DNA from 3 places in the Pantoea sp. YU22 genome. Region 1 is predicted to be linked to each of the others. Evidence: riboswitches for the same ligand, from Rfam matches in the RefSeq annotation. Region 1 holds a riboswitch; each other region holds the start of a gene.
What was found. Region 1 has a riboswitch for thiamine pyrophosphate ahead of thiC (phosphomethylpyrimidine synthase ThiC). Riboswitches for the same ligand answer to the same signal wherever they lie in the genome.
Positions count from the first base shown of each region.

Region 2: another riboswitch for thiamine pyrophosphate. It lies ahead of EKL29_RS20620 (FAD-dependent oxidoreductase); the one in region 1 lies ahead of thiC (phosphomethylpyrimidine synthase ThiC).
Region 3: another riboswitch for thiamine pyrophosphate. It lies ahead of thiB (thiamine ABC transporter substrate binding subunit); the one in region 1 lies ahead of thiC (phosphomethylpyrimidine synthase ThiC).

Region 1 covers NZ_RYDU01000026.1:13,610-23,524, forward strand. The annotation lists gene EKL29_RS21455 (LysR family transcriptional regulator) at 1-366, shown strand, start outside; gene EKL29_RS21460 (DUF1127 domain-containing protein) at 367-558, opposite strand; partial or broken gene EKL29_RS21465 (PLP-dependent aminotransferase family protein) at 731-2,202, shown strand; gene thiE (thiamine phosphate synthase) at 2,387-3,022, opposite strand; gene thiC (phosphomethylpyrimidine synthase ThiC) at 3,019-4,947, opposite strand; TPP riboswitch at 5,036-5,136, opposite strand; gene rsd (sigma D regulator) at 5,336-5,845, opposite strand; gene nudC (NAD(+) diphosphatase) at 6,000-6,770, shown strand; gene hemE (uroporphyrinogen decarboxylase) at 6,812-7,879, shown strand; gene nfi (deoxyribonuclease V) at 7,882-8,550, shown strand; gene EKL29_RS21500 (YjaG family protein) at 8,613-9,203, shown strand; gene hupA (nucleoid-associated protein HU-alpha) at 9,392-9,664, shown strand; gene EKL29_RS21510 (DUF1481 domain-containing protein) at 9,732-9,915, shown strand, end outside.
Region 2 covers NZ_RYDU01000022.1:9,823-19,737, forward strand. The annotation lists gene EKL29_RS20605 (HesA/MoeB/ThiF family protein) at 1-923, opposite strand, end outside; gene EKL29_RS20610 (thiazole synthase) at 936-1,694, opposite strand; gene thiS (sulfur carrier protein ThiS) at 1,698-1,895, opposite strand; gene EKL29_RS20620 (FAD-dependent oxidoreductase) at 1,885-2,820, opposite strand; TPP riboswitch at 2,963-3,082, opposite strand; gene EKL29_RS20625 (DMT family transporter) at 3,124-4,074, opposite strand; gene EKL29_RS20630 (SDR family oxidoreductase) at 4,675-5,568, shown strand; gene EKL29_RS20635 (glycoside hydrolase family 15 protein) at 5,653-7,494, shown strand; gene EKL29_RS20640 (VOC family protein) at 7,491-8,018, shown strand; gene EKL29_RS20645 (general stress protein) at 8,338-8,505, shown strand; gene EKL29_RS20650 (autotransporter outer membrane beta-barrel domain-containing protein) at 8,816-9,915, opposite strand, start outside.
Region 3 covers NZ_RYDU01000002.1:108,433-118,347, reverse strand. The annotation lists gene thiQ (thiamine ABC transporter ATP-binding protein ThiQ) at 1-130, opposite strand, end outside; gene thiP (thiamine/thiamine pyrophosphate ABC transporter permease ThiP) at 114-1,724, opposite strand; gene thiB (thiamine ABC transporter substrate binding subunit) at 1,700-2,686, opposite strand; TPP riboswitch at 2,732-2,824, opposite strand; gene sgrR (HTH-type transcriptional regulator SgrR) at 2,860-4,521, opposite strand; gene EKL29_RS04960 (MFS transporter) at 4,770-5,948, shown strand; gene leuD (3-isopropylmalate dehydratase small subunit) at 6,143-6,748, opposite strand; gene leuC (3-isopropylmalate dehydratase large subunit) at 6,751-8,154, opposite strand; gene leuB (3-isopropylmalate dehydrogenase) at 8,159-9,250, opposite strand; gene leuA (2-isopropylmalate synthase) at 9,253-9,915, opposite strand, start outside.

The sequences.
Region 1 (9,915 bases):
GATCTCAGCTCACATTCCCAGATCGGTTTCTGGAATCTCAATAAAGGACGGGCGGACGCCTGGCGTTTTAATTCGCCCGAAGATGGCAAAGCGGTGCGCTGGGAACCCGCCTCACGCTATCTTTTTGACGACGGGCAGGCGGCATGGCAGATGGTGCGCGCTGGCTGCGGCATTGGCTGGGCACCTTCGTGGCTTGGCGCGTCTGATTTTGCCAGCGGCGCCGTGGTCGAAATATTAAAAGCGTGGCGCACCGAGAGGGTAAATATGTGGGTGCTGCGTCTTGAGCGCCGACTGACACCCAGACGCACGCAAACGGTCATCGATTTTTTAACCGCGCTTCTCGCGCCTTATGAATCTTTAGTTTAGCTACCTTCGTTCATGCTCAATATCACCACGCGTGAGGCCAATATCTTTTAGCTGCGCATCGCTCAGCTGTAACAGGATCAGGCGAGTCTTACGCTGCTGGTGGAGCGCTCGCAGGCTGCGCACAATGGCGCGCACCAGCGACCAGGGCGTGACCGAGAAAGGTTTTGCCGCACAGTTTTCTTCATATCCCATTTTCCTTTCCTCATCAGGTGAACTGAGGAATAGTGTCTTCCTGAGGAGGGAAAGGATACAGACGCAAAATTCGATTTTATTTAACATACAGATTGCCGTAAGCGGCGTCTGAATGGTAAAAAAATGGCTCATCTGTACTGTTTTCTACTCTTTCATTTGAAGGGAGCCGGACATGACGCGTTATCAGCAGCTGGCAATGCATCTGGCGCAGCGTATTGAGCAGGGGCTTTACCGCAGCGGCGAGAAGCTGCCGTCAGTGCGTAGTCTGAGCCTTGAGCATGGCGTTAGCATCAGCACCGTGCAGCAGGCGTATCATGTGCTGGAGGAGAAACAGCTGATTACGCCGCAGCCGCGCTCCGGCTATTTTGTTTCGACGCGTAAGGCCGCGCCGCCGGTGCCGGCGCTGACGCGTCCGGTGCAGCGTCCGGTAGAGATCACGCAGTGGGAGTCGGTGCTGGATCTGCTCGAGAGTCGCCTGGAAAGGGACATGCTCCAGCTGGGTAGCGGCATGCCGAATCTCTCTCAGCCCACCCTTAAACCCTTGTGGAAATCCTCAGCCGTCAGGCGCAGCGGCAGGAAACGCAGCTTCTCAGCTACGACAATCTTTACGGCGTAACCAGCCTGCGCGAACAGGTGGCGCGCCTGGCGATCGACAGCGGCTGCCAGCTGTCGGCTGACGATATCGTCATTACCACTGGCTGCCATGAGGCGCTGTCGGTTTCGATTCGTGCGATATGCGAGCCGGGCGATATCATCGCGGTAGAGTCGCCATCGTTTCACGGCATCATGCAGACTCTGCGCGGCTTCGGCATTCGGGCGATTGAAATCCCAACCGATTCGGTCACCGGCATTAGTCTGGAGGCGCTTGAACTGGCGTTTGAGCAGTGGCCAATCAAAGCGGTCATGGTCGTGCCTAACTGCAATAATCCGCTGGGCTTTATTATGCCGGAAGCACGTAAGCGTGCGCTGTTGACACTGGCGCAGCGTTTTGACGTGGCGGTCATTGAGGATGATGTCTACGACGAGCTGGCCTGGGAGTATCCGCGACCCGCCACGCTGAAATCGCTGGACGTAGACGGCCGGGTATTGCTGTGCAGCTCTTTTTCGAAAACGGTCGCGCCCGGTCTGCGCACCGGTTGGGTTGCGCCGGGACGATATCGCGATCGCGTGCTGCATATGAAATATATCGCTACGGGTTCGAGCAATACCCTGGCGCAGCATGCGATGGCGGAGTTTATTCGTCAGGGTTACTACCAGCCGCATTTGCGGCGTATGCGTCAGTTTTATCAGCGCAACTACGACAGCTTTAGCTGCTGGGTGCGCCACTATTTTCCATGCGGCATCTGCGTTTCTCGTCCGCAGGGCGGCTTTATGATGTGGGTCGAACTGCCGGAAGCCTTTGACGCCGTGCGGCTTAACCGCGAGCTGCGCGATTCTCATATCCAGATAGCGGTCGGATCGCTTTTTTCTGCGTCGGGTAAATACCGCAACTGTTTGCGGTTGAGCTTTGCGGTAACGCTGGACGATCGCGTCGAGCAGGCGCTGGCAAAAGTGGGCGAGGCCGTCGAGCGCGCGATAGCCGCCTGCGCGGGCGAAGATTCGCCACACTCCTTGCAGCAGCATGAGATCCTCCTGACTAAGTAGCAGAGGGCAGGGCCAGAGAGGGTGAGGGGAGGTCCGGCCCTGGCCAGGCAACATTGCCCGGCGACAGCCACTGTAGCGAAACAGAAAAACGGCGCGAGAGAGAAAGAATATCGCTGCGCGCCCTCTTCCAGCTTTTTTACTGCTGTTGCAGAAACCAGGCGTCTTTTGCGAGACGCATTCAGGTTTAAGCCTCTGGCTGCGGTTCCGCCAGCGTCAGCAACCTCTGCGTTGCGGCGCGCCAGTCTGGCGCCTGCGTAATGGCGCTGACGACGGCAATACTGCCGACGCCGGTCGCCAGCACCGCCGGCGCACGCGCAATGCTGATGCCGCCAATCGCCACGGTAGAAACACCCTTAAGCCGCGCGATGTGCCGCTGAAGTTCAGACAGCCCTTGCGGCTCGGACGGCATCGCCTTGGTCTGGGTGGGAAAGATATGCCCCAGCGCGATATAGGAGGGGCGTATCGCCAGCGCGCGATCCAGTTCGGCGTCATCGTGGGTCGAAACGCCCAGTCGCAGGCCCGCTTCACGAATGGCGTTCAGGTTAGCGACGTCCAGATCTTCCTGACCAAGATGCACGCCATAGGCGTGATGTTTAATCGCCAGCCGCCAGTAGTCATTGATAAACAGACGCGCCTGATAACGCTTGCCGAGTGCAATCGCCTCCACGATCGCAGGCTCTACTGCCTCATCCTGTTGATCTTTGATGCGCAGCTGGATCGTGCGCACCCCAGCCTCCAGCAGGCGCGCAATCCACTCGACGCTGTCGACCACCGGATAAAGCCCTAAGCGCGGCGCCGTGGCGGGAAAAGGGGCGTTCATGGTTTCTCCTCGTTCAGCGCATCGGCTGAGTGATAAAGTTCGCCGCCGCGGCGGCGAAAGGTTTCCGACATCCGCTGCATGCCGATTTCGATTGGCTGCGCCTCGTTTTCCTGCTTTTCCGCATAGTCGCGCACTTCCTGGCTGATTTTCATCGAGCAGAATTTTGGCCCGCACATCGAGCAGAAGTGGGCCACTTTGCCCGATTCCTGCGGCAGGGTTTCGTCGTGATAGGCGCGTGCGGTATGGGGATCGAGCGCCAGATTGAACTGATCCTCCCAGCGGAATTCAAAACGTGCTTTGGACATGGCGTTATCACGGATCTGCGCGCCGGGGTGGCCCTTCGCCAGATCCGCAGCATGGGCGGCAATCTTATAGGTGATAAGGCCCTGCTTGACGTCCTCTTTATTCGGCAGACCAAGATGCTCTTTGGGGGTGACATAGCAGAGCATCGCGCAGCCGAACCAGCCGATCATGGCGGCCCCGATGCCGGAGGTAAAGTGATCGTAGCCGGGCGCGATATCGGTAGTCAGCGGACCGAGCGTATAGAAAGGCGCTTCGTGGCAGTGCTCCAGCTGCTCGGTCATATTGCGGCGGATCATCTGCATAGGAATATGGCCGGGGCCCTCGATCATCACCTGGACGTCATATTCCCAGGCGATCTTCGTCAGCTCGCCCAGCGTATGCAGTTCAGCAAACTGCGCCTCGTCGTTGGCGTCCTGAATCGAGCCGGGACGCAGGCCGTCGCCAAGCGACAGTGAAACGTCGTAGGCGGCGCAGATTTCGCAAATCTCGCGAAAGTGTTCGTAAAGGAAGCTTTCGCGGTGATGCGACAGGCACCATTTCGCCATAATCGACCCGCCGCGCGAGACTATACCGGTCAGCCGCTTTGCCGTCATCGGCACATAGCGCAGCAGTACGCCGGCGTGGATGGTGAAGTAGTCGACGCCTTGCTCTGCCTGCTCCAGCAGCGTGTCGCGAAACACCGCCCAGTCGAGGTTTTCGGCGACGCCGTTTACCTTCTCCAGCGCCTGATAAATCGGCACCGTCCCGATGGGCACCGGGCTATTTCGCAGGATCCACTCGCGCGTTTCATGAATATAGCGGCCAGTAGAGAGATCCATAACGGTATCGGCGCCCCAGCGCGTCGACCAGACCAGTTTCTCTACCTCCTCCTCGATAGAGGAGGTCACCGCCGAGTTGCCGATGTTGGCGTTAACCTTCACCAGGAAGTTGCGGCCGATAATCATCGGCTCCGATTCAGGATGGTTAATGTTCGCGGGAATAATGGCGCGGCCGGCGGCCACTTCCTGGCGCACAAACTCGGGGGTGATGTTTTCCGGCAGCTGCGCGCCGAAGCTATGACCAGCGTGCTGCTGTCGCAGCACGTCGCTGACAATGCGCTCGCGGCCCATGTTCTCGCGCAGCGCGATAAACTCCATTTCCGGCGTGATAATGCCCTGGCGCGCGTAGTGGAGCTGGGTGACACGACGTCCCGCTTTCGCACGCCGGGGCTGCGGCAGCTGATCGAAACGCAAATGATCGAGCCCGTCGTCTGCCAGACGCTGCTGCGTATAGCGCGAGCTGGTGTGCTTCAGCGTTTCGCTATCGTCGCGCGCGGCAATCCAGTCGGCACGCAGCTTCGCCAGGCCGCGCTGAACGTCGATAACGGCATCGGGATCGCCATAGGGACCAGCGGTATCGTATACCGGTACCGCCTCATTCTCTTCATAGCGCGAATGGTGTTTATCGCCGCCGAGCAGCGTCGGGCTGAGCTGAATCTCCCGCATCGGTACGCGAATATCGTCCCGGCTACCCTGGATCCAGATACGTTTCGAGTTGGGAAAGGCGACGCCGCCCTGAAGCGCATTGATAAACGCCTGCGCCTGAGCACGCTGTTCACGACGGGTGTTTTTGGTCATAGACATAGCAATTTTCCTGTTGAAAGGGGAACGTTGCTTGTCCGGAGTTCGGAAGGAGTAACAGAAACGGCAGGCGGAAAACGCCAGCGTACTGATGATGTTTACTCTTGTTCCCTTCGCAGGTTCTAACCTGATCAGGTTCCGCGGATCCCGAATTAACGGTCTCAGCCCTTGCGGGCACTCCGACAAGATAGGTAAACGGTTTTCTGGCTGTTACGCTTGCCCTTTCACGACAGGGCGGCACGCACGACGCCAGAAATCTCGTTTACGTTGGCTACATTGCAAACAGTGAGTAGCTCAAAAAACAAAAACGGGTTTTCAACGTTATCGTCGAAAACCCGTTCAGCATAAAAGGGCTTTTACAGAATAACAAGGACTTTACAACTGATTAACCTTAAGCCGGGCGCGACAGCTGGCTGCTGTCATTCGCTACCGGAGCGCGTATCAGGCTGTTGTCCCAGGCAAGCTGGATCAGCTTATCTTCCAGCGTGAAGCGCGCTTCCAGCACTTCGCCTACTTCTGACAGTGCCAGCTGAAAATCGACACAGTTGTCATCGTCAATCGACTGCTGCAGATGGCCGTCATAGAGCTGCATCAAACGTTCGGTATTGGCTTCCAGCGGAGGATAAACCTGCGCGGCGGCAATCATCGGGCTGTCGCCTTCCATCTCATTGATGATGCGTTCATACATGCTGAAGTGACCGGCGGAAAGGTAGTCAACCAGGCCGTGACAAAAGTTGTCGAGCGCCTGCTCATCTAAAGTCGTTAGCGCTTCTTTGTTAGGCTTTAGTCCAACCAGATGGTAATAAGAAACCAACAGCTGGCGACGGGCGTCCAGCCACGAATCCACCAGTTCGTTACTGCCACCTACGCGCTCGGTCAGGACATTTAACTGGTTAAGCATTTCTGACTCCATGTAAATAAAATCCCTCTACCGTTGATGCTTCGGCTGGCGCCAGGCCGCCTGCAAGCTGAACGATTTAGGGTATAGTTGTTTGTCTACACACTTAACATCAGGACTTCAGCGTATCAATTACGACGCTAAGGATGACGATTATATGCAACGTGAGATCTCAAGCGTAGACGCTGGATGGTGGATTGTCAGCCATGAACAGAAACTTTGGTTGCCGCAGGGCGATCTGCCGCACGGCAGCGCCGCTACGTTTAAGTTAACAGGAAGCAAAGCGCAGCCTGTCGGCGAGTGGCAAGGCGAAACGGTATGGCTGGTGTGTGAAAATCGCGATCGCGATATGTTCTCGGTACGCCAGCTGATCGATGAAGAGGCGGGGCTGTTTCAGCTTGCCGGGCGCGCCGTGCAGCTGGCGGAGTTTTACCGCTCCCATCGTTTCTGCGGCTACTGCGGCCACGAAATGCATCTGAGCCGACATGAAAACGCCTGCCTGTGCGGGCACTGCCGTGAACGTTACTATCCGCAAATCGCGCCCTGCATTATTGTCGCCATCCGGCGCGGCGACGAGATATTACTGGCGAACCATGCGCGTCATCGCAACAGCATCTACACCGTGCTGGCGGGATTTGTCGAAGTGGGCGAGACGCTGGAGCAGGCGGTCGCGCGCGAGGTGATGGAGGAGAGCAATGTCCGCGTCCGGAATCTGCGCTATGTGACCTCGCAACCCTGGCCGTTCCCTCATTCGCTGATGATGGCGTTTATGGCGGATTATGACGGCGGCGATTTGCAAATCGATAATAAAGAGCTGCTGGACGCTGGCTGGTATCGCTACGACGCGCTGCCGATGTTGCCACCGCCGGGCACGGTGGCGCGCCGGCTGATTGAAGATACTGTCGCCATCTGCCGCGGCGAAGTCTAAGAAGTGTTACACTACGCGCCTGAAATTGAGAGAGTCCTGAAATGAGTGAACTGAAGAACGATCGTTATCTGCGCGCCCTTTTACGTCAACCGGTTGATATCACGCCGGTATGGATGATGCGACAAGCCGGACGTTATTTGCCGGAATACAAAGCGACGCGCGCCGTAGCCGGCGATTTTATGTCGCTGTGCAAGAACGCCGAGCTGGCGTGTGAAGTGACCCTGCAGCCGCTGCGCCGCTATCCGCTTGATGCGGCGATCCTCTTCAGCGATATCCTGACAATCCCCGACGCGATGGGCCTTGGACTCTACTTCGAAACCGGCGAAGGCCCGCGTTTCTCCAGTCCAATTACCTGCCGCGCCGATGTCGACAAACTGCCGGTGCCCGATCCTGAGCAGGAACTCGGCTATGTAATGAATGCGGTACGCACCATTCGCAAAAACCTCAACGGCGAAGTGCCGCTGATCGGTTTTTCCGGCAGTCCCTGGACGCTGGCGACCTACATGGTGGAAGGGGGCAGCAGCAAAGCCTTTACCAAAATCAAGAAAATGATGTACGCCGATCCCGCTACGCTGCATGCGATGCTCGATAAGCTGGCGGACAGCGTCATTCTCTATCTCAACGCGCAGATCCGCGCGGGCGCGCAGTCGGTAATGGTGTTCGACACCTGGGGTGGCGTGCTGACGGGCCGCGACTATCTGGAGTTCTCGCTCTACTACATGCATAAAATCGTCGACAGCGTGCTGCATGAGAATGAAGGCCGCCGCGTACCGATTACGCTGTTTACCAAAGGCGGCGGACAGTGGCTGGAAGCGATGGCCGCGACCGGCTGCGATGCGCTCGGTCTCGACTGGACCACCGATATCGGCGAGGCACGACGCCGCGTCGGCGACAAAGTCGCGCTGCAGGGCAACATGGATCCGTCTATGCTTTATGCGCCAGCTGCGCGTATTGAGCAGGAAGTCGCGGGCATTCTCGACGGCTTCGGCGCGGGCAGCGGTCACGTCTTCAATCTGGGACATGGCATTCATCAGGATGTGCCGCCAGAGCATGCAGGCGTGTTTGTTGAGGCGGTACACCGTCTCTCGGGCCAATATCATCAGGAGTAAATATGGACATTGCTGCACTGCGCGCGGAGCAGCTTCAGCGCGCTGCAGAGGTGGTGCGGCAGGATGATTTCGACGTCCTGCCTCCGCGTTTTATCGGCGGCGCCGATGTCGGATTCGAACAGGAAGGGGCGGTAACCCGCGCCGCCCTGGTTATCCTCGAATATCCCTCTCTGAAGCTGGTGGAGCATCGCGTGGCGCGCATCGCCACTACCATGCCCTATATTCCCGGCTTTCTCTCCTTTCGCGAATATCCTGCGCTGCTGGCGGCGTGGAATACCCTTGAGCGCAAACCGGATCTGCTGTTCGTCGACGGACACGGCATCTCGCACCCGCGTCGTCTCGGCGTCGCCTCGCATTTTGGCTTAATGGTGGACGTGCCGACCATTGGCGTGGCGAAAAAGCGCCTGTGTGGCCGTTTTGCCGAGCTGGGGGCCGAGCCGGGATCGCGTCAGCCGCTGATAGACAAGGGCGAACAGATCGGCTGGGTATGGCGCAGCAAAGCGCGCTGTAATCCGCTTTTCGTGGCGACCGGACATCGCGTCAGCCTGGACAGCGCGCTGCAGTGGGTACAAAACTGCATGGGCGGCTATCGCCTGCCGGAACCGACGCGCTGGGCCGATGCTGTCGCGTCTAACCGCACCGCCTTTCAGCGCTGGCAAAACGCGCTTTAACGCTGTGCGCGCGGCACTTTTGCGGTACACTGCCGCCAGCTAAACGATGAAGAGCCCTGTTCATGTTACAAAACCCCGTTCACCTGCGTCTGGCGAAGCTGGAAAGCTGGCAGCATCTGACGTTTATGGCTTGCCTGTGCGAGCGTATGTTCCCCAATTACTGGGCGTTCTGCCAGCAGACGGAATTTGCCGATCCAGCGCTTTATCGCCGACTTCTCGATCTCATCTGGGAAAGCCTGACGGTCAAAGACGCCAAAATTAATTTCGACAGCCAACTGGAAAAGCTTGAAGCCGCTATTCCCGATGGCGATGCGTTTGAAGTGTACGGGGTTTATCCGGCCATCGACGCCTGCGTGGCATTAAGCGAAGCGCTGCACGCTATGCTGAGCGGCGAAACCCTCGAGCATGCGATTGAAGTCAGCAAAACGTCAATCACCACCGTTGCGATGCTGGAAATGACCCAGGCCGGACGCGAAATGAGCGATGAAGAGCTGCGCGAAAACCCTGCCGTCATCGATGAATGGGACCTGCAATGGGAGATTTTCCGCCTGCTTGCCGACTGCGAAGAGCGAGACCTTGAATTGATCAAAGGATTGCGTTCGGACCTGCGGGAGGCGGGAATCAGCAACATCGGTATAAATTTTCAGCAGTAAGGCGGGAAAACGTGACTTCAGGCCTGAATTAGCGAGCCTGGAGGCTTCACATCGGCCCCCTCTCTGGTCTACATTTGGGGGGCTGAAAATTGTGGCTATCGGTGCGTGCAGGCTGAAGAGTGCCAGAATATGGCTTTTCCCTCGCACTCGTTGCTTAGCAAGCGATAAATACACTTTAAGGATAACTTATGAACAAGACTCAACTGATTGATGTGATCGCGGAAAAAGCGGACCTGTCAAAAACCCAGGCTAAAGCGGCTCTGGAATCTACTCTGGCTGCGATCACTGAGTCTCTGAAAGAAGGCGATGCTGTACAACTGGTTGGTTTTGGTACTTTTAAAGTGAACCACCGCGCTGAGCGTACCGGTCGTAACCCGCAAACTGGCAAAGAGATTAAAATCGCTGCGGCAAACGTACCGGCATTCGTGTCTGGTAAAGCGCTGAAAGACTCTGTTAAATAAGACGTCGCACTGCGGTCAGAATTTTAAAGAAGGGGCGAATTCGCCCCTTTTGTATTAGGGGCCAGTTATGCCGAACCTGCGTTCGTCCTCCTGTTTCGCCCTGCTTTCTCTTCTTTTGCTTTCCGGGTGCGCTTCTACGCCCGACACGCCTCCCTTTACCGCCAGCGGCTATCTTGCCGATCGCGGCGCGGTGCGCATCTGGCGCAAAAACAGCGGCCATCTTGCAATTCATCTGCGCACCCTCTATACGC
Region 2 (9,915 bases), on a different contig from region 1:
TGCGCCAGCACCGACGCCGCTTTCGCCGCGCGAATGCCGCTGGCGCACACCAGCACTACGCGCCGACCGGCGGGGGGTTGCCACGCGTCTATCGCCTCCGGCAGGATGCGCTCAACCTGCGCCGCCACGCTGTGCGGCGCTTCCTCGCGGCTGCGCAGCTCGACGATACAATCGTCCGCCTGCAGCAGGTCGCGGTCGATAAAAGGAATGAGGGGCTGCGTCGGCTCCTGCGCGTCGTCAAAGCGAAAGGCGCGGAAATGCCACTGGGTAAAGTCGCAGTTCACCAGGCTGCCGAGCGGCGACGGCGTTAATCCCAGCAGCACGCTGAGCGCCATCTGCGCCTGCATCGCGCCCAGTGTCGCCACCGCCGGTCCCATTACGCCAGCGGTGTTGCAGTTAGCGGCAGAGGTGGGGAGCTGTGGAAACAGAGCGCGATAGCCAGGCGCGCTGCCGCAAAAACCGCCGACATAGCCCTGCCGACCCAGCACCGAGGCGCTGATCAGCGGAATATGGCGCGGCTGACAGGCGTCGGACAAGGTGTAGGTCACGGCGAAGCTGTCCGCCGCGTCGATCGCCAGGTCGATCCCCTCGAGCGCTCTGGCGACCGTACTGGCACGCAGCGCCTGCTGTCGCGCCTCGGTTACGCAATCGCGGTTGCGCTCGTTCAGCGCGCGCGCGGCGCACAGCGCTTTTGGCTGGCCGACATCGGCGGTGGTAAAAAGCGTCTGACGATGTAAATTGTGCAGCTCTACTGCGTCGTCGTCCCAGATGCGCAGATAGCCGACGCCCGCACCCGCCAGCAGCGGCAGCAGCGTCGATCCCAGCCCGCCTGCGCCCACCACCAGCACGCGCGCGGTGCGGAGCCGCTGCTGCCCCGCTTCGCCGATCTCTGGCAGCATCTGCTGCCGCTGATAACGATTCATTCTCTTGTCCCGTTAGCTAAACTGCGCCAGGCCAAACACCGGCGTCGAGGCAGCGGCCATTTCGCGCCGCTCCATCAGTCCCGCCTGGTGCGCCGCCTGTCCCGCGCGGATTGCGCCCGCAAAGGCACCCGCCATCGCCACCGGATCCTGTGCTTTCGCGACGGCGGTATTGAGCAGGATGGCGTCGAATCCCAGTTCCATCGCCTGCGCCGCCTGGCTCGGTGCGCCAATACCCGCGTCGATCACCAGCGGCACGTCTTTAAACCAGGCGCGGAAGCTGCGTAACCCTTCGATATTGCGCAAGCCCTGACCGGATCCAATAGGCGCACCCCAGGGCATCAGCACCTCGCATCCCGCTTCCAGCAGTTTTTCACCGACGATCAGATCCTCAGTGGTATAGGGAAAGACCTGAAAGCCGTCCGCACAGAGAATGCGCGCCGCCTCGACCAGCGCAAAGGGATCGGGTTGCAGCGTGTCGGCGTTGCCGATCACCTCCAGCTTTATCCACGGCGTGTCGAAGAGTTCACGCGCCATATAAGCGGTGGTCACCGCCTCTTTGACGCTGTGGCAGCCAGCGGTGTTGGGCAGCACGCGGCGGTTGAGCTGGCTGAGCAGATCGCGAAACGCGCCGCCCTGACTCCCTTCCCGCCGCAGGCTGACGGTAATGATTTCGGCATCGGCGGCGCAGATCGCCTGCTGCAGAATATCGGGCGACGGATAGCCGGCGGTGCCGAGCAGAAAGCGCGAGCGGGGAACAAAGCCGTAAAACATGGTTCAGCCTCCCTGCATCGGCGACAGCACTTCCAGCCGACATCCCGCTTCCAGCCGCTGGCTCTCATACTGCGAGCGCGGCAAAAACTGGCCGTTAAAGGCGCTGGCGACGCAGGCGGCGTCGATTTTTCGCTCCTGCAGCAGCGCCGCGACATTCGCCGCTTCGGTTTCCACTGGCTGACCGTTGAGTTCAATTTGCATGGTTCGACTCCTGACTAAGCAGTTGCATTAGCTGCTGCGCCATGGCGGGCGCAAGTAAAAAACCGTGGCGGTACATGCCGTTAAGCGAGAAGACGCCGTCACGGTAGCGCACTTCCGGCACGTTATGACGGTAGGCGGGACGCCGACCCGTACCGCTCTCGACAATGCGCGCTTCCGCCAGCGCCGGGTGAATCGCCCAGGCGGCGCCGAGCAGCTCCATCATGGCGCGGGCGCTGATCGGGCTGGCGTCGTCGCTCTCAACCATGGTCGCGCCGAGCATAAAATGCCCGTCGGCACGCGGCACCAGATAGCAGGGAAAGCGCGGATGCAGCAGCCGGATCGGCCGGTAAAAACGGAGTTCTTTACACTGCAGGATCAGCATCTCGCCGCGTACCGCGCGCAGTTCCGGCTGGCGATCGACGGCGTGAATCCCGCGACAGTCGATAAGGGTCCCGGCGGGTTTGCCGGCGTGAAAGGCGACGCCGCGCGCCTCAAGGCTGGCACGCAGTTGCCGCAGCGCGTCGCGCGGATTGAGATGCGCTTCATCGGGGAAAAACAGGCCGCGCGCAAAGCGTCCCGCCAGTTCAGGCTCAAGCTGCGCGGGATCGGCCCACTGGTGCTGGCGCGTCATGCGGGCGAAGCGCGTCAGCTCCGCCGCGTCGCGCGGCGACGCCACCACCAGCGTGCCCTGATGCGCGACGTCGTCAACCCGTTGCGACCACCACTCCGCGGCGCGCTGTCCCAGTTCGACGACCTGTTCAGGCGCGCTCTCCCCTTCGCAGAAAGGCGCCAGCATCCCGCCCGCCCAGTGCGACGCGGGCGTCTGGTCGCTGACGATCACCTCAACCGTTTCGCCCTGTTCAGCCAGCAGCGTGGCGACGCATAATCCGGCGACGCCGCTGCCGATCACAGACCAGCGGCTCATGGCGCGCACCTGACAAAGTAAGCTTTTTGAAAAAGATAACGATTCACGCAGGCCTCGATGTTGACGACCCGTGATACGTGAAGGGAAAAAGCGTGAGCAAAGGAGGTAAGCTCGCGCGGCAGGCATCTCAAAGGGGAAAGCATCAGTGAGATACGAGTCTTCCTACGCCAGTATCAACTGGGTCAGGTTCAAAGGGTCGCTAAACCGCGCGCTGCGCTATTAGCCTCTCAGTCTCTCTGGCGAGACTCCCCCGACGGCCATTAGTTGTAGGGCAACTGACTGTCCGGCGTCAAGTGCGACGTGTCAGTCAGCTGTTAAATCGGCGGTTTCGCTGCGGGTGGATAAAGCCACCGAAGCAGCCCGACGCCGCTGACGTCGCTCACTCAGGACAGAGTAGATACCGGCGAGCGCCACCAGGCTCGCGCCGACCAGCGTGGTGTTTTCGGGCAAGACATTAAGAAAAATCACGCCGATAATTACCGACCAGAGCAGCGAACTGTAATCGAAAGGCGCCAGCAGCGAAGCGTCGGCGTAGCGCATGCTCAGCGTCAGCAAAATTTGCGTCAGCCCGCCGAAAAAGCCGCAGCCCAGCAGCAGAAGGAGCTGCTCGCCCTGTGGTAAACGCCAGCCGAACGGCAGCGTCAGCAGTGAGGTCGCGCCCGTCATCGCGGTAAACCAGAAGGCGATCGCGCCCGGCTTCTCTTTGCCGCTCAGGTAGCGGATCTGAATCAGCGCGCCAGCCGTGCAGATAGCGGAGAGCAGCGCCAGCAATACGCCGACGGATGAGGCCAGGCTGGCTACAGTGAGACGTGACGGGCCGCTTAGCGAGAGGTGACCAGAAAGCATGATCACAATGCCGACAAAACCGGCCAGCACCGACAGCCAGCGATTAAGACGCACTTTTTCGCGCAGCACCACGGCAGCGAGCAGTACGGTAAACAGCGGCGCGGCATAGTTAATGGCAGTGGCATCCGTCAGCGTAATATACATCAGCGACAGATAGCTGAAGTACATGCTGCAGGTACCCGCCAGGCCCCGGCCAAGATGCCCCTTAACGTTGCGGGTTTTAATGCCCGCTACAATACCGCCCTGATATTGCAGCCAGACCAGCAACGGCATTATGCCCACCAGCGAACGGAAAAAAATCACCTCGCCGACCGGCAACGCGCCCTCCAGACCTTTTACGCAGGCAAGCATCAGCGTGGAGCTGAGCGTCGCTATGATTTTAAGTGAAATACCCGTCGACGCGCTCACGCCGCGCTCCTTATTCCGCCGTATCAGAAAGTGAGCGCTCAGGTTAACGCAGACGCGCTGCGCAGGCCGCGGGAAACCACAGCAAATACAGCGTATTCTGCCTTTATGGGCCAGGCGTACAGCATAATTACGCAACCACTCTCTCCCTGCCTCGAGTGAGAATGAGCTGAAAGTTTATTTACTTTTTTTCTTAACGCCGAAAAATTTATTCTCCACGCCTTATGCTCTACCTGACTCGCCAGATCTTAAGCGGGTTCAGCGCTAAAAACAGGTCAACCCTTACCTTTATTAAGACACAGCAGAAAACGCCGATGAATATATAACTCTTTGTTTAAATAGAAATTTAATCGCGATAACCTCCTGGGGCTGACGACACTCTCAAGTAACAAAAGGTTATATAAACCTTTTACCAAACCGCCTGTTAAATAGGCGCAGCGAAAAAATTTTTCCGCTCGAAGTTAAACCTCAAAAGCCACCTTATTATTAATAACGATCCCGCAAATGGTGGGTTTAATAACCGTCTGGTTAATTTGAATGTGACAAACTTCACATATGTGCCAGGCTTATTATCATCCGAAAACGATGTGCAAGGAGCGAAGCATGACTACCCAAAACGACAAAACACTCGTCCCGGTTGAATTTCCGAAACCGTCATTTCCGGAACAGAAACAACCTGTGCCCGGTCTCGCCAGCAAAATGGATCCGGTTCCGGATCACGGGGAAACCACCTATCGCGGCACTGGCCGTCTGACTGGACGCAAAGCGCTGATCACCGGCGGCGATTCCGGTATTGGCCGCGCTGTCGCTATCGCCTATGCCCGTGAAGGCGCCGACGTAGCGATCAACTATCTGCCCGAAGAAGAGTCGGACGCGGCTGAAGTTATCGAGCTGATTAAAGCTGAAGGCCGTAAAGCCGTGGCTATTCCTGGCGATATCCGTGATGAAGCCTTTTGCCAGTCGCTGGTGAAACAGGCTGTCGATCAGCTGGGCGGACTCGATATTCTGGTGAACAACGCCGGACGTCAGCAGTTCAACGAATCGATTCGTACTCTCTCTACCGAAGACTTTGACGCGACCTTTAAAACCAACGTTTATGCCATGTTCTGGATCACCAAAGCCGCGGTTGACCACCTGCCGCGCGGCGCGTCCATTATCAATACCTCATCGGTACAGGCCTATAAACCAAGCGATATCTTGCTGGACTACGCGCAGACTAAAGCGGCCATCGTCGCCTTTACCAAAGCGCTGGCGCAGCAGCTGGGCGAGGAAGGCATCCGCGTAAACGCGGTCGCGCCGGGTCCTTACTGGACTCCGCTGCAGGTATGCGGCGGCCAGCCGCAGGAAAAAGTTAAAGAGTTCGGTGCCAGCGCGCCGCTGGGCCGTCCGGGCCAGCCGGTTGAAATCGCGCCGCTTTACGTCACGCTCGCCTCGGCCGAAAGCAGCTACACCTCTGGTCAGGTCTGGTGCTCCGACGGCGGTACTGGCACGCTGTAATACCCGCTGTTCCTCCCAACTGGTCGCCCTGTGCGGCCAGTTTTTTCGTCTGTAGATAACGCGTTTCAGACAAGGATGCTTCTGATGAAAAACGGTGATTACGCCTCGCCCGTACGCGAGGATGGATTTGCGGGCCTCGGTGACTACGCAGCGATTGGCGAAGGACGTTCTGTCGCGCTGATTGCCCCCGACGGCGCTATCGACTGGTGGTGCGCGCCGAATCTCGATTCGCCGCCGCTGTTCGATCGCCTGCTCGATCCCGGCATTGGCGGTTTTTTTGCGATTACGCCTGTTCAGCCCTATCGCATGCAGCGACGCTACCGCGATGAAAGTAATGTGCTGGAAACCTGTTTTACCACCGATGAAGGCGAAGTCCGCCTGACAGAATCCCTGAACAGCACCCTGGCGGGCCGTTTGCCCTGGAGCGAACTTGCGCGCCGCGTAGAAGGCGTGCGCGGCAGCATGACGCTCAGGCTACACCTGCGCTTTGGCACCGTTGCGGAGACGCGTTCACCGTGGATGGGCAACACCACTCAGGGAAATGTATTTCATATCGGCGATATCATGGCGATGCTGCGCACCAGCGACGACGTAAAGATTACCCATATGGATGACGAGCAGGTGATCGCCGAGCTGACCACGCAGCAGGATTCACGTTCGCTGGTGGCGCTGCTGATTACCCAGCGCGAGCCGCTGGCCGTGCCGGACCTCGAGGCTATTGATACCCGTATCGAAACCAGTCATACCGCCTGGCAGGACTGGTGTAAAAGCCTGAGCTATGAGGGCGAATATAAAGTCCATGTCAAACGCTCGGCCCTGTCGCTGAAATTTCTCTGGTACTCCCCTACCGGGGCGCTGGCCGCGGCGGCCACCACTTCGCTGCCGGAAGGCATCGGCGGCGAGAAAAATTACGACTACCGTTACGCCTGGGTGCGGGACGCCTGCCTGATTATTAAATCTTTCGTCTATCTCGGCGCGCTGGAAGATTGTAAAGCGGCCTTCTCCTGGCTGTCGCAGACCATTATGCGTCACGGCATCGAGCTACGTACCTGCTATACGCTTGAAGGCGATATCGTGCCACCAGAGCGCTATCCGGCGCTGCGCGGCTATAAAGATTCGCTGCCGGTGCGCGTCGGTAATAACGCGCGCGACCAGCGTCAGCTGAGCATGTATGGCGATATGCTCGCCACGGCGCAGCTGTTTATCGAAGCGGGCCACGTACTGGACTTAGGCACGTCGCGGCTGCTGGGCCAGCTGGCGAACCACTGCGCCGATCGCTGGCGGCTAAAAGATTCCGGTATCTGGGAACTGCCGGAAGAGCAGCACTATACCCATTCGAAAATGGCGTGCTGGCTGGCGCTGGATCGCGCGGTCGCCATGGCGAAAGCGCGCCATATCGAACCGACCTGGATGGAGCGCTGGGAGCGCGAGCGCGACCGCATCCGCGACTGGGTGGAAGAGCACTGCTGGTCGGAGAGCAAACAGGCTTATCTGTTCTACGTCGGCAGCGAAGAGCGGCTGGATGCCTCGCTGGCGCTGGTACATCACTACGGCAACGCGGTGAACCCGGCGCGTATGCGTTCGACCTATGCGGCGATTCAGCGCGAGCTGGGCCAGGGTCGCGCCATGCTCTATCGCTACAGCGGCGTGGAGAAGGAGGAGAGCACCTTTATCGCCTGCTCGTTCTGGCTGGCGGAAGCCTGGGCCTCCCTGGGCGAGATTACAAAGGCGCGCGCCTGCATGGATGAGATCCTGGAAACGCTGTGCGACAGCGGCAATGTAGAGATTTTCAATGAAATGTTTGACGTTCGCAGCAACGAATGGCGCGGGAATCTGCCGCAGGGTCTCAGTCACCTTGCTTTGATTTGCGCCGCGCAGGCATTGACCTGTCATCAACATAATCAAAAAACTCAAGGAGAACTATGATGGCGACAAGAGGCATTGAGCATATCGGCATCACCGTCAGCAATATTGAGCAGGCGGAAAACTTTTTTATCAAGGCGCTCGATGCGTCGATACTCTACCGCGTCGTTCCCTGGCAGAAGAGCGAACAGCGCATCGGCGGCGATCAAATGCGTCCGGTTAACGGCTTTCCGCCCCAGTTGAGCGTGGTGGGGCTGTCAATGCTGCGCCTGGGGAATGGCTGTAACGTAGAGCTGTTCCAGCTGGAGCCTGGCATTGCCGACGATCTGGCAAATATCGGCCAGCCCGGCGTTAACCACTTCTCCATCTATGTTGATGATATCAACGAGACGGCGGAAAAGCTGAAGGCGCATGGCGCACGCTTTTATGACGGCCCGAATGACTGTTTCGCCCAGGAAGAAGGCCCAGGGAATCAGACATGGTTTTGTCTGACGCCGTTTGGCGTGCTGATTGAGCTTATCACCCTGCCCTCGCCGCTGCAGTATGATGGCGAAGCGACCCAGCCGCGCTGGTTGCCTGCTGAATAAACGTTCTGTCAGACCGCGCTTCGGCGCGGCTGTTTTATTGCCAGGAATAGTCTGAATCCCCCGCCGCGGCAATAAACCCTCTTTTTATTTCCCTGCTACAACCTGTACAAGGTTATTATTGCGATACAATTTTTGCAATATTCCCTTTTATTTCCAGCCGCTTCTGCTCGCCTGAATTATTGCTGCCTTGTTAAATTTCGCAGCCAGCCCTTTTACCGCACCGCTTGCAGAATATAACAAGGGTTCTAATCTTTAAGTGTAAGACGCACGCAGCCTTCAGACCGGCTGTGTTATTTTCAACTCATGAAGAGGACCCATTATGGCTCAACATCGAGGCGGATCAGGTAACTTTGCTGAAGATCGTGAAAGAGCGTCAGAAGCTGGCCGCAAAGGCGGACAGCACAGCGGTGGTAACTTCAAAAACGACCGTGAGAAAGCATCCGAAGCGGGTAAAAAAGGCGGGCAGAACAGCCGCCGAGGCTCATAACTCTCTTATCTGAACACAGGTTTCCCAGGAGAGATGAGCACTGCATAGCGTTAATAAAAGCGCTATCGACTGCGCCGGGTTATACAGCCTGGCGCATATTTTTTGCCTCTACATTATCGGTTATATCTACGCACGCAATAAAGGTTACGCGCTTCAGTCAACTACCTTTCCGCTATAAAAAACTTTTCTGGCCACATCACAATTTAAATAATTAACCCCCTCTGACAGTCTCCGCCAGTTAAATCAGCAAATGGTATTGCTGTTGCCGGTTTATATCAGGGCCAGCACGCTATGGCTGGCCCTGCGCGAATTAAAAGGTCGCGTTCACGCCGATATTCCAGCTGATCTGATGCGCGTCGCGGTTGCCGCCAATGGCTGACACGCCAGCGAAAGCATTTACCGTTTCGCCCAGCGGCACGTTGGCACCAACGGCGGCGTCCAGCCAGTTACTGTCGCGCGCGCCAGTGGTGCGGCTGAAAGCGGTGCGGGTCGATTTCAGACCTGCGGTGACCGTCGAGTCGGTGTCGCCAAACTGATGGTTGTAACTCACCTGCGCCCAGGGATTGACCGGCCACTGTTGCGTATCAATACGCCAGCCGATAGCGCCGATTTGCGAGTGGCTGGTCTGGTCGCTGTAACGCATCGAGGTACTGGTGTTGCCCTGTTCGCGGTAGCCGCCGATGCGGCCATAATCGAGCGCATAGCTGGCAACCGGGCCGGTAGTGATATGCGCGCTGAGCGGCAGATCCCATCCGGTTTGTACGCGCATGCCGAGCAGCTTACCGCCGGTGTTGCCCTGCTCGGTGCGGGTTGCCGGGCCAATCTTCACGTCGCGCTGAATATCATCAAAATCGAGATCGGCATAGTGAAGATCCGCATTGATCCATGCCTGATCGCCCAGCTCAAGCTGGCTGTAGAGCGCCACCAGATTGCCGCGCAGCCGGTAATCGTAGCGTGAGGACGGCTCCTGCCGCTGGTTGGTATTGGAGAAAAGCACGCCGGTCTGCCAGTTGTCCGTTAGCTGATAACCCAGACCCAGCGTAAAGCTGGCGGTAGTGGCATCGCCGTTGTAGAAAGCATCGCCTTTATAATCCACATGCTGACCGGCATAGCCGCCGAATACCGAGAGCTGGCCTGCGCTGCTGTCCTGGTGCCGCTGCTGTTGTAGATGGCCGTCCAGCGTGTTTTGCATATCGCGCGCCATCATTTGCTGCGCCTGCGACAGGGCGGCAACCTGCAGGGGCGCATCCAGAATCGACTGGATGTAGTCCGCTATCATGGCGTGTACAGCGGGGCTGGGATGGAGTCGATCGGCAAACAAATACGCCTGCTCGCTGGAGAAGCCAGCTGCAGTAGAAACGCAGTCATCCGCTGCTGTGCCAACCGGACAGGCCATGCCGATAGTGTTGG
Region 3 (9,915 bases), on a different contig from region 1:
GGCTGAGCAGCGTGCTTTTGCCTGCACCGCTCGGGCCGAGCACAGCCAGCCGCTCGCCGCGCTCAGCGCTAAAGCTGAAACGCATCGGCAGATGTTGATAGAGGTAGGTCAGATTAGTCAGTGTCAGCATGGCGGCCAGGTAATTTTTCCATCAGGGTAAAGAGCAGCAGGCAGATCGCTAACAGCAGCAGGGCGGTGACCGCGCCGTCCGCACCGCGATAGGCGCCAGTCTGCTGGTAGAGGTAAAAGGGCAGCGTGCGGAAGTCGGCGCTGCCAAACAGCGCCACTACGCCGAAGTCGCCGATCGACAGCACGCAGGCGAAGGCGAGCGCCTGCGCCAGCGGGCGTTTCAGCGCGCGCAGCTCGATCAGCCACAGCCGGTTCCAGCCGCTGATGCCCAGCGAGGCGCACAGGTGAGCGTAGCGCTCGGCGCTGTCGCGCATCGGGTTTTCCAGCACCTTTAATGCATAGGGAATAGCGAGCAGAGCGTTGGCGAAGATGACCAGCCCGTCGGGCGAGTCGGGCAGGCCCGTGGTGGCATTGAACAGCAGAAAGAAGCCCGTTGCCAGCACGATGCCGGGCATCGCCAGAATCAGCATGCCGCTGGTCTCCATCAGCTGCGCAGGCAGCGCGCGCTGGCGCAGACGCAGCTCGCGGCTGCTCCACAGCAGCATCATGGTCAGCGTGACGCAGAGCACGCCCGCGCCGATTGCGATACGCAGCGACGTCAGGGTCGCCTGCCAGAGCGCTGGCTGGGCCAGCGCGCCGCCCAGTCCGCCGCGCAGCCCGTCAACGACGACCGCCAGCAGCGGCGGCAGCAGCAGCAAGAGCGCCAGCGCGATAATCAGACCGTCGCCGACCTGCGCGCGCCGCGAGTCCTGCGGATCGCGCCAGCCTCGTAGCAGCGCCCGGCCAGCCGGGATCACCTTGCTGAAACGCTGGCTCAGCAGCACCAGCGTCAGACAGAAAGCGAGCTGGATCAGCGCCAGCAGCGCGGCGCGGCCAGGATCGTAGTCGAAACTCAGCGCCTGAAAGATCGCCAGTTCAATGGTGGTGGCCTGCGGGCCGCCGCCGAGCGAGAGGACGGTCGCGAAGCTGGCGAAGCAGAGCATGAAAATCAGCGCGCCGGTCGGCAGCAGCTGACGGCGCAGCCAGGGCCACTCCAGCAGGCGGAAAAAGTGCCAGCCACGCAGGCCGAGCTGGGCAGCGAGCTGGCGCTGTTCGCCCGGAATATTTTCCAGCGTCTGGAGCATCAGGCGCGTCGCCAGCGGCAGATTAAAAAAGCAGTGCGCCAGCAGAATGCCCTGCAGCCCATAGGGGGAGAAGCGGTAGTCGATGCCGAGCAGCTGACAGATCTGCGCCAGCCAGCCGACGCGGCCATAGACCGTCAGCAGGCCAAATACCGCCACCAGCACCGGCAGTACCAGCGTCATGGCGCAGAGGCGCAGCAGCAGCTGACGGCCGGGGAAGCGCCTGCGGTAAAGCGCGCGCGCCAGCGGTATTGCCGGCAGCAGCGAGAGCAGGGCGGAGAGCAGCGCCTGCGCGAAGGAGAAAAGCACCACATGGCGCAGATAGCTGTCGTGCAGCAGCGCGCGCCAGTCGCCTTGCGGCGCGCTGAACCAGAGCGCGCCGAACGCCAGCAGCGCCACGGCGCACAGCAGCAGCGCGGCGCTGCTGCCGGGCACCATCCACAGCGGGATTAGCGGCTGACGGCGCGTTGCCATGCACTGATCCAGTTTGCGCGCTGCTGCGCCACTTCCTGCGGGCTGTACTGGAGCGCGGTTTGCGGCACGCTAAGCGTCTGGAAACCTGCCGGCAGGTCGCTTTTAATTACCGGATACATCCAGTTGCCCGTGGGGATCGCGTTCTGGAAGGCAGGCGTCAGCATAAACTGCATAAACTGCTGCGCCAGCTTCGGCTGCTTGCTGCTGGCGAGCTGCGCGGCGACCTCAACCTGCAGATAGTGGCCTTCGGCGAACGGCGCCGCGGCGTAGTTCTCTTTCTTCTCTTCGATAAGGTGATAAGCGGGCGAGGTGGTGTAGCTCAGCACCAGATCGCCTTCGCCTTTCAGGAACAGGCCGTAGGCTTCGCTCCAGCCTTTGGTGACGGTAACGGTTTTGCGCGCCAGCTTCTGCCAGGCTTCCGGCGCGTTGTCGCCATAAACCTTCTGCATCCAGAGCAGCAGACCCAGGCCAGGGGTGCTGGTGCGCGGATCTTCATAAATCACGCGCCATTTTTCCGGGCTCTCCACCAGCTCTTTCAGGCTGGTCGGCGGGTTTTTAAGGCGTTTTTTGTCGTAGACGAAGGCGAAGTAGCCGTAGTCGAAAGGCACAAAGGTCTGATCCTGCCAGCCGCCCGGCAGCGCCAGCGTGCGGGTATCGACCCCGCTTTTGGCGAACAGGCCGGTCTGCTGTGCGGCCTGCAGCAGATTGTTGTCGAGGCCGAGTACCACGTCAGCTTTACTGTTTTTACCCTCCATGCGCACGCGGTTCAACAGCGAGACGCCATCCTCCAGCGCCACATAGCGCAGCTCGCAGCCGCACTGCGCTTCGAAGGTTTTTTTCACCGCCGGGCCGGGGCCCCATTCCGCAGAGAACGAGTCGTAGGTGTAGACGGTCAGGAGAGGTTTTGCCGCCAGCGCTGGCAAGGACAGTAACATCAGCAGAGGGAGAATCTGTTTAACCACTTTGCGCTCCTTGGGGAGAGTTGTTATGAGTCGCAAAGGATCTGAGCGTAGCAGCCTCTCAAATCCCTACGTCGGTATTAACCGAATCAGGTTCGACGGGTTTCTCTCAGCCTTTTGCAGGCACCCCGTTGAGAACGGCTCATTCTAGACATTTCGTCGACAGGGGGAAAGCGTCACAGCGTGGGCGGCGCGAACCAGGCGGATTTAAAGTCAAACCAGCCGAGCGTATTGAGCCGCACGCCGCGCATGCTGCGCTGGCCCTCCAGCAGTAGCCAGTGATGGAACAGCGGATGCACACCGTCTGTGTCCAGCAGCCGTTTGCTCCATTCGGCGAGCGGCAGCGCTTTACGTCGCCAGCGCGCGGCGTCCTCTTCCCAGTCGAGCGGCAGGCAGCGATGCAGCAGCGGGATCTCATAAAGCTGGGCAAACAGCGCATACTCCAGCGGCAGAGTGAAGTTCACGCTGCCGAGCCAGACATCGCTTTCCGCTTCGCCCTGATGCCAGGTCTCGTAGTCGACCGCGCGGGTAATCAACCGTACATTATGCTGCGCCAGCAGCGGACGCAGCGCGTTGGCAATGCCCTCATGTTCGACGTGCTGGCTGTACCAGGTCAGCGTCAGGCTCTCCAGACCGGGCGGTTTCGTCGCTGGCGTCAGGTCGCGGCGGTGATGCCAGCGCGGCAGCAGTCCGTAAGCGGGATACCAGTAGCGCTGATAGCCCGTCTCGGCATGGTTGAGCAGGGCGACAGGATTAAACAGATGACAGAGCCAGCGCCGGATAGCCGCGTCGCGCCCCTGGGCCGAACGCTGGTCGAACAGTAAAAAATAGCAGCCCTCTTCAAGGCGGCTCTCTTCCAGTTTTTCATCCTCGGCGGCGCCCTGCAGCCGCACGCCAGAATAGACCAGCTCGTCGCTAATCTCCGGCAGCACCCAGATAGAGACGTCATCTATCAGCGCGCGAAAGCCGAAGTAGTCGTCAAACGCCTCGATCTTCAGCTGGCTGTGCTGGTTGCGCACCACGCGGTAGGGCCCGGTGCCGACGGGATGGCGTGCGAAGTCGCGCATCTGCGGCCACTCGCGCGGCAGGATCATGGCGCTGACGCTGCCGAGCAGCCACGGCAGCCAGTCGTCCGGCGCGCTGAGACTGATATCCAGCGTCCAGGGGGCGGGCGAATCGATCTGGCGGATATGGGAGAAGAGCGGCAGCGCACGCAGGCGCTCCAGGCTTGCCATCACATCCGCTATTTCCAGTTCGCGACCGTGATGAAAGCGGATCGCCGGGCGGACGTAAAAGCGCCAGTGCAGCGGCGAAAGCGCCTGCCAGTGATGCGCGATATCCGCCTCGACTTCCCCATTTTCCTCATTTATGCGCGTCAGACCGTTAAAAATCTGACGGGCAAGATGCGTTTCAGAGCGGCGCAGCGGCGAACCGGGAAGCAGATTCAGCAGCGGTCGATAGTAAAGCACGCGCAAAATATGTTTGCCCTGCCGGAAACTGCGGCCAAGATGTGCGCGGATCATCTGGCCCACTTCCGCCTTGTCGCCAACCAGCTGCACCAGCTGATCGATGCGATCCTGCTCCAGCAGATCTTCAGCGCGCTGCTGCTGTAGCGCGAGGCCGGTGTAGCAAAAGGTGAGCTGTGAACGTTTGCCGCGCCCCGCCTCCGCCTGCCAGGTAAGCCAGCCCGCCTCCTGCATCGCATTGAGCAGGTTGCGCATATGGCGACGCGAACAGTGCAGCCGCTCGGCCAGTTCGTTTAGCGTCACCAGCTGACTTTCGCCCTGACAGCTTTGCCACAGCCGGATGAACTGCTGCTTGAGGCGTGATGAGGACATAAAAGAGGAACTCCCTGTGAAAAGCGCTCAGTTTTTCCTGCCTCATATTAAGGGCAAACTTAGCACTATTGGAAGAGCGGGAGGCATTCACGACTGAATGGCGCTCGACCATGATGCCGCTGCGGCGGGATCTTTTCTGAGTAGGGTGCAATTACACCGCCAGCAGAGATTTTTCCTGCTGGCTTTTTTATGTTGCGTTAGAATTTATCTTCTTGTTTTTCCTGCTTCGACTTCAAAGGGATTTCGCTATGAAATCGCTGTTAACCCGGAAGCGCCGTATCAATCCGGTCTTTCTCGCCTTTATGGCTGCCTCTTTTATGATTGGTGTCGCCGGCGCGCTGCAGGCGCCGACGCTGAGCCTGTTTCTGACCCGTGAAGTGCAGGCACGTCCTTTCTGGGTAGGGCTGTTTTTTACCGTTAACGCCATCGCAGGTATTGCCGTCAGCATGCTGGTGGCGAAACGCTCCGACAGCCGCGGCGATCGCCGCACGCTGATCCTCTTTTGCTGTCTGATGGCCTTTTGTAACGCGCTGCTGTTCGCCTTTACCCGCCACTATCTGACGCTGATTACGCTTGGCGTGCTGCTCTCGGCACTGGCCAGCGTCTCGATGCCGCAGATTTTCGCGCTGGCGCGCGAGTATGCCGACCAGTCGGCGCGCGAAGCGGTAATGTTCAGCTCGGTTATGCGCGCGCAGCTTTCGCTTGCCTGGGTAATTGGCCCGCCGCTGTCGTTTGCGCTGGCGCTTAACTTTGGCTTCGTTACGCTCTTTCTGGTGGCTGCCGCGCTGTTTCTGCTTTGTATTCTGCTGATCAGGTTTACGTTGCCTTCGGTGCCGCGCGCCGCGCCGCTGATGCAGAGCGGCGGTATGCCGTTGAGCGGCTGGCGCGACCGCGATGTACGCCTGCTGTTTATCGCCTCGATGACCATGTGGACCTGCAATACCATGTATATCATCGATATGCCCCTTTATATCAGCGTGACGCTGGGGCTGCCGGAGAAGCTGGCGGGTCTGCTGATGGGGACGGCGGCTGGGCTGGAGATCCCGGTGATGCTGCTGGCCGGGCACTATGCGAAGCGCGTCGGCAAGCGCAATCTGATGCTGATCGCGCTGGCGGCGGGCATCCTGTTTTACGCCGGGCTGGCGATGTTCGCTTCGCAGACCGCGCTGATGGCGCTGCAGCTGTTTAACGCGGTTTTTATCGGCATTATCGCCGGTATCGGCATGCTGTGGTTTCAGGATTTAATGCCGGGCAGGCCGGGGGCGGCGACCACGATGTTCACCAACTCCATTTCTACCGGGATGATTCTGGCAGGTGTGATTCAGGGGACGTTAAGCGAGCGCTTCGGGCATATTGCGGTCTACTGGCTGGCGCTGGGACTGGCTGTCGCGGCCTTCGCTATGTCGGCGCGCGTGAAGAACGTATAAAAGGAAGGGCGACGCAGTGGTCGCCCTGGGCTTGAACCGTGGCCGGCGTGGGTGGCATGGGCCGATCGCAAAGTCGCTCAAGGCATCCATGCTCGCTCGGCCCGCGACATCCCTGTCGCGGGACGCTGTGCTCCTCTGCCCACACCACCCGCGCTTTAACTCTGGTGTCGTCTGGGCTTGAGGCTTTATCCGCCTTAATTCAGAAACGCAGGCTGGCGCTGTTCGTAGTCGCTGATAGCGGCTTCGTACTGCAGCGTCAGACCGATACTGTCGAGGCCGTTCAGCATGCAGTGGCGGCGGAAGCTGTCGATCTCGAATGGATAAACTTTATCGCCCGCCGTTACCGTCTGCGCTTCAAGATCGACGGTAAAGCGAATGCCCGGCTGCGCCGCGACCAGCTTAAACATCTCGTCGACCTGCTCGTCACTGAGGCGAACCGGCAGCAGCTGGTTGTTAAAGCTGTTGCCGTAGAAAATGTCGGCAAAGCTCGGCGCAATCACAACGTGAAAACCAAAGTCGGTCAGCGCCCAGGGGGCGTGCTCGCGCGATGAGCCGCAGCCGAAGTTTTCACGCGCCAGCAGAATGCTGGTGCCCTGAAACTCCGGCTTGTTCAGCACAAAGCTGGCGGTCGGCACGGTGCCCGCGTCGTCGTCAAAACGCCAGTCGTGAAACAGATGTGCGCCAAAGCCGGTGCGCGTTACCTTCTGCAGGAACTGTTTGGGAATAATGGCGTCGGTGTCGACGTTCGCCGCGTCCAGCGGGGCGACGATGCCGGTATGCTGAGTAAATTTATTCGCCATGATTAAGCTCCTGTCAGTTCACGGATATCGGCAAAATGGCCGGAAACAGCGGCGGCGGCGGCCATCGCCGGGCTGACCAGGTGGGTGCGTCCGCCGCGGCCCTGACGGCCTTCGAAGTTACGGTTGCTGGTTGAGGCGCAGCGCTCGCCCGGATTCAGGCGGTCATTGTTCATCGCCAGACACATTGAGCAACCCGGCAGACGCCATTCAAAGCCAGCCTCGAGGAAAATCTTGTCCAGACCTTCTGCTTCTGCCTGCGCTTTTACCGGGCCGGAGCCCGGCACCACCATCGCGACCACGCCCGGCGCAACCTTACGCCCTTTGGCGATAGCCGCTGCGGCACGCAGATCTTCAATACGCGAGTTGGTGCAGGAGCCGATAAATACTTTATCGATCGCCACGTCAGTCAGGCGAATGCCCGGCTGCAGGTTCATATAGGCCAGCGCTTTCTCGGCGGAGGCGCGCTCGACCGGATCGGCAAACGAGGCCGGATTCGGGATCGCCTGATCCACGGCGATCACCTGGCCTGGGTTGGTGCCCCAGGTCACCTGCGGCGCGATATCGGCGGCGTTCAGCGTGACGACGGCGTCATAGTGCGCGCCTTCATCCGACTTCAGGGTACGCCAGTACTCTACCGCCTGTTCCCACTTCTCGCCCTGCGGCGCGAACTGACGACCTTTCAGGTAGTTGAAGGTAGTATCGTCCGGCGCGACCAGACCCGCTTTGGCGCCCATCTCAATCGCCATATTGCACAGCGTCATACGACCTTCCATGCTCAGCGCTTCGATAGCCGGACCGCAGAATTCGACCACATGGCCGGTGCCGCCCGCGCTGCCGGTTTTACCGATAATCGCCAGCACGATATCTTTCGCGGTAATGCCTGGGGCGGCTTCGCCCAGCACTTCGATTTTCATGGTCTTCGCGCGACCCTGCTTCAGCGTCTGGGTAGCGAATACATGCTCTACTTCCGAGGTGCCGATACCAAAGGCGAGCGAACCGAATGCGCCGTGGGTGGCGGTGTGCGAATCACCGCAGACGATGGTCATGCCCGGCAGCGTCATGCCTTGCTCAGGCCCGATAACGTGCACGATGCCCTGGAAGGGATGGTTCAGATCGTAGAGCTGCACGCCGAACTCGGCGCAGTTCTTGATCAGCTCTTGCATCTGGATGCGCGCCATCTCGCCAGAGGCGTTGATGTCTTTGGTCTGGGTCGAGACATTGTGATCCATGGTGGCGAACGTCTTCGACGGCTGACGCACCTTGCGGCCATGCGCGCGCAGACCGTCAAAAGCCTGCGGAGAGGTCACCTCATGAATCAGGTGACGATCGATATAGAGCAGCGGCGTCTCGTCAGGCGCTTCGTGAACGACATGTGCATCAAATAACTTCTGGTATAAAGTTTTCATTATTTTATTTTTCCTCGGCGATAAAGCGGGCAATGATGCTGCCCATCTCATCAGTCGTGACGGCGGGGCCGTCACCGGCCAAATCTCGGGTGCGGTAGCCTTCTTCCAGCGCGCGGCTGATGGCGCGCTCAATGCTGTCGGCGGCAGCGTCTGCATTCAGGCTGTAGCGCAGCAGCAGCGACAGCGACAGGATCTGCGCTACCGGGTTAGCGATATTCTGTCCGGCGATATCCGGCGCGGAGCCACCTGCCGGCTCATACAGACCAAAGCCCTCTTCGTTCAGGCTGGCTGAGGGCAGCATGCCCATCGAGCCGGTAATCATGGCGCACTCGTCAGAAAGGATGTCGCCAAACAAGTTCGAGCAGAGCAGGACGTCGAACTGCGACGGATCTTTAATCAGCTGCATGGTGGCGTTGTCGATATACATATGGCTCAGCTGCACATCGGGATAATCCTGTGCCACTTCATTCACGATCTCGCGCCACATCACCGACGTTTGCAGCACGTTGGCTTTATCGATCGAGGTGACTTTATTGCGGCGCTTGCGCGCCGATTCAAAGGCGATGCGCGCAATGCGTTCAATCTCGAAGCGGTGGTAGACTTCGGTGTCGTAGGCGCGCTCATGCGGGCCGCTGCCTTCGCGTCCTTTCGGCTGGCCGAAGTAGATGCCGCCGGTCAGTTCGCGCACGCACAGGATATCGAAACCTTTCGCAGCGATATCGGCGCGCAGCGGGCAAAAAGCTTCCAGACCCTGATAAAGCGCGGCTGGGCGCAGGTTGCTGAACAATTTGAAGTGCTTGCGCAGCGGCAGCAGCGCGCCGCGTTCCGGCTGTGAAGCGGGCGGCAGGTGCTCCCATTTCGGGCCGCCGACCGAGCCGAACAGAATCGCGTCGGCCTGCTCGCAGCCCGCAACGGTGGCGGGCGGCAGCGGTTCGCCGTGACGGTCGATGGCGATGCCGCCGACGTCATATTCGCTGGTGGTAATACGCATATCAAAGCGGTGACGAATGGCGTCCAGCACTTTCAGAGCCTGCGCCATAACTTCCGGACCGATGCCGTCGCCAGGCAATACTGCGATATGAGAAGAGGTAGACATAGTTACACCGTTTCCTTCTGAAATTTGCGCTGCAATTCTTTTTCGACTTCTTTGGCGCGCCAGATGTTATTCAGCGCGTTAACCATCGCTTTCGCAGATGATTCGACAATATCGGTCGCCAGACCGACGCCGTGGAATTTGCGGCCGTTGTAGTTGACCACGATATCCACCTGGCCCAGCGCATTCTCGCCGTGACCTTTCGCCGTTAACTTGTAGTTCATCAGCTCGGCTTCAAAACCGGTAATGCGGTTGATCGCCTGATAAACCGCGTCGACCGGGCCGTTGCCGGTGGCGGCGTCCGCTTTGGTCTCTTCGCCGCAGCCCAGCTGCACTGATGCGGTCGCTGTGACGCTGGAGCCGGTCTGCACATTGAATTCGTTCAGCTGGAAATATTCCGGCTCTTCATGCTGCTTGTTGATAAAGGCCAGCGCTTCCAGATCGTAATCAAATACTTGGCCTTTTTTATCAGCCAGCTTCAGGAAGGCGTCATACAGCGCGTCCAGGCTGTAGTCGCTCTCTTTGTAGCCCATCTCTTCCATACGGTGTTTCACCGCGGCGCGGCCGGAACGCGACGTCAGGTTCAGCTGGATTTTGTGCAGGCCGATCGATTCCGGCGTCAGGATTTCGTAGTTTTCACGGTTTTTCAGCACGCCGTCCTGGTGGAT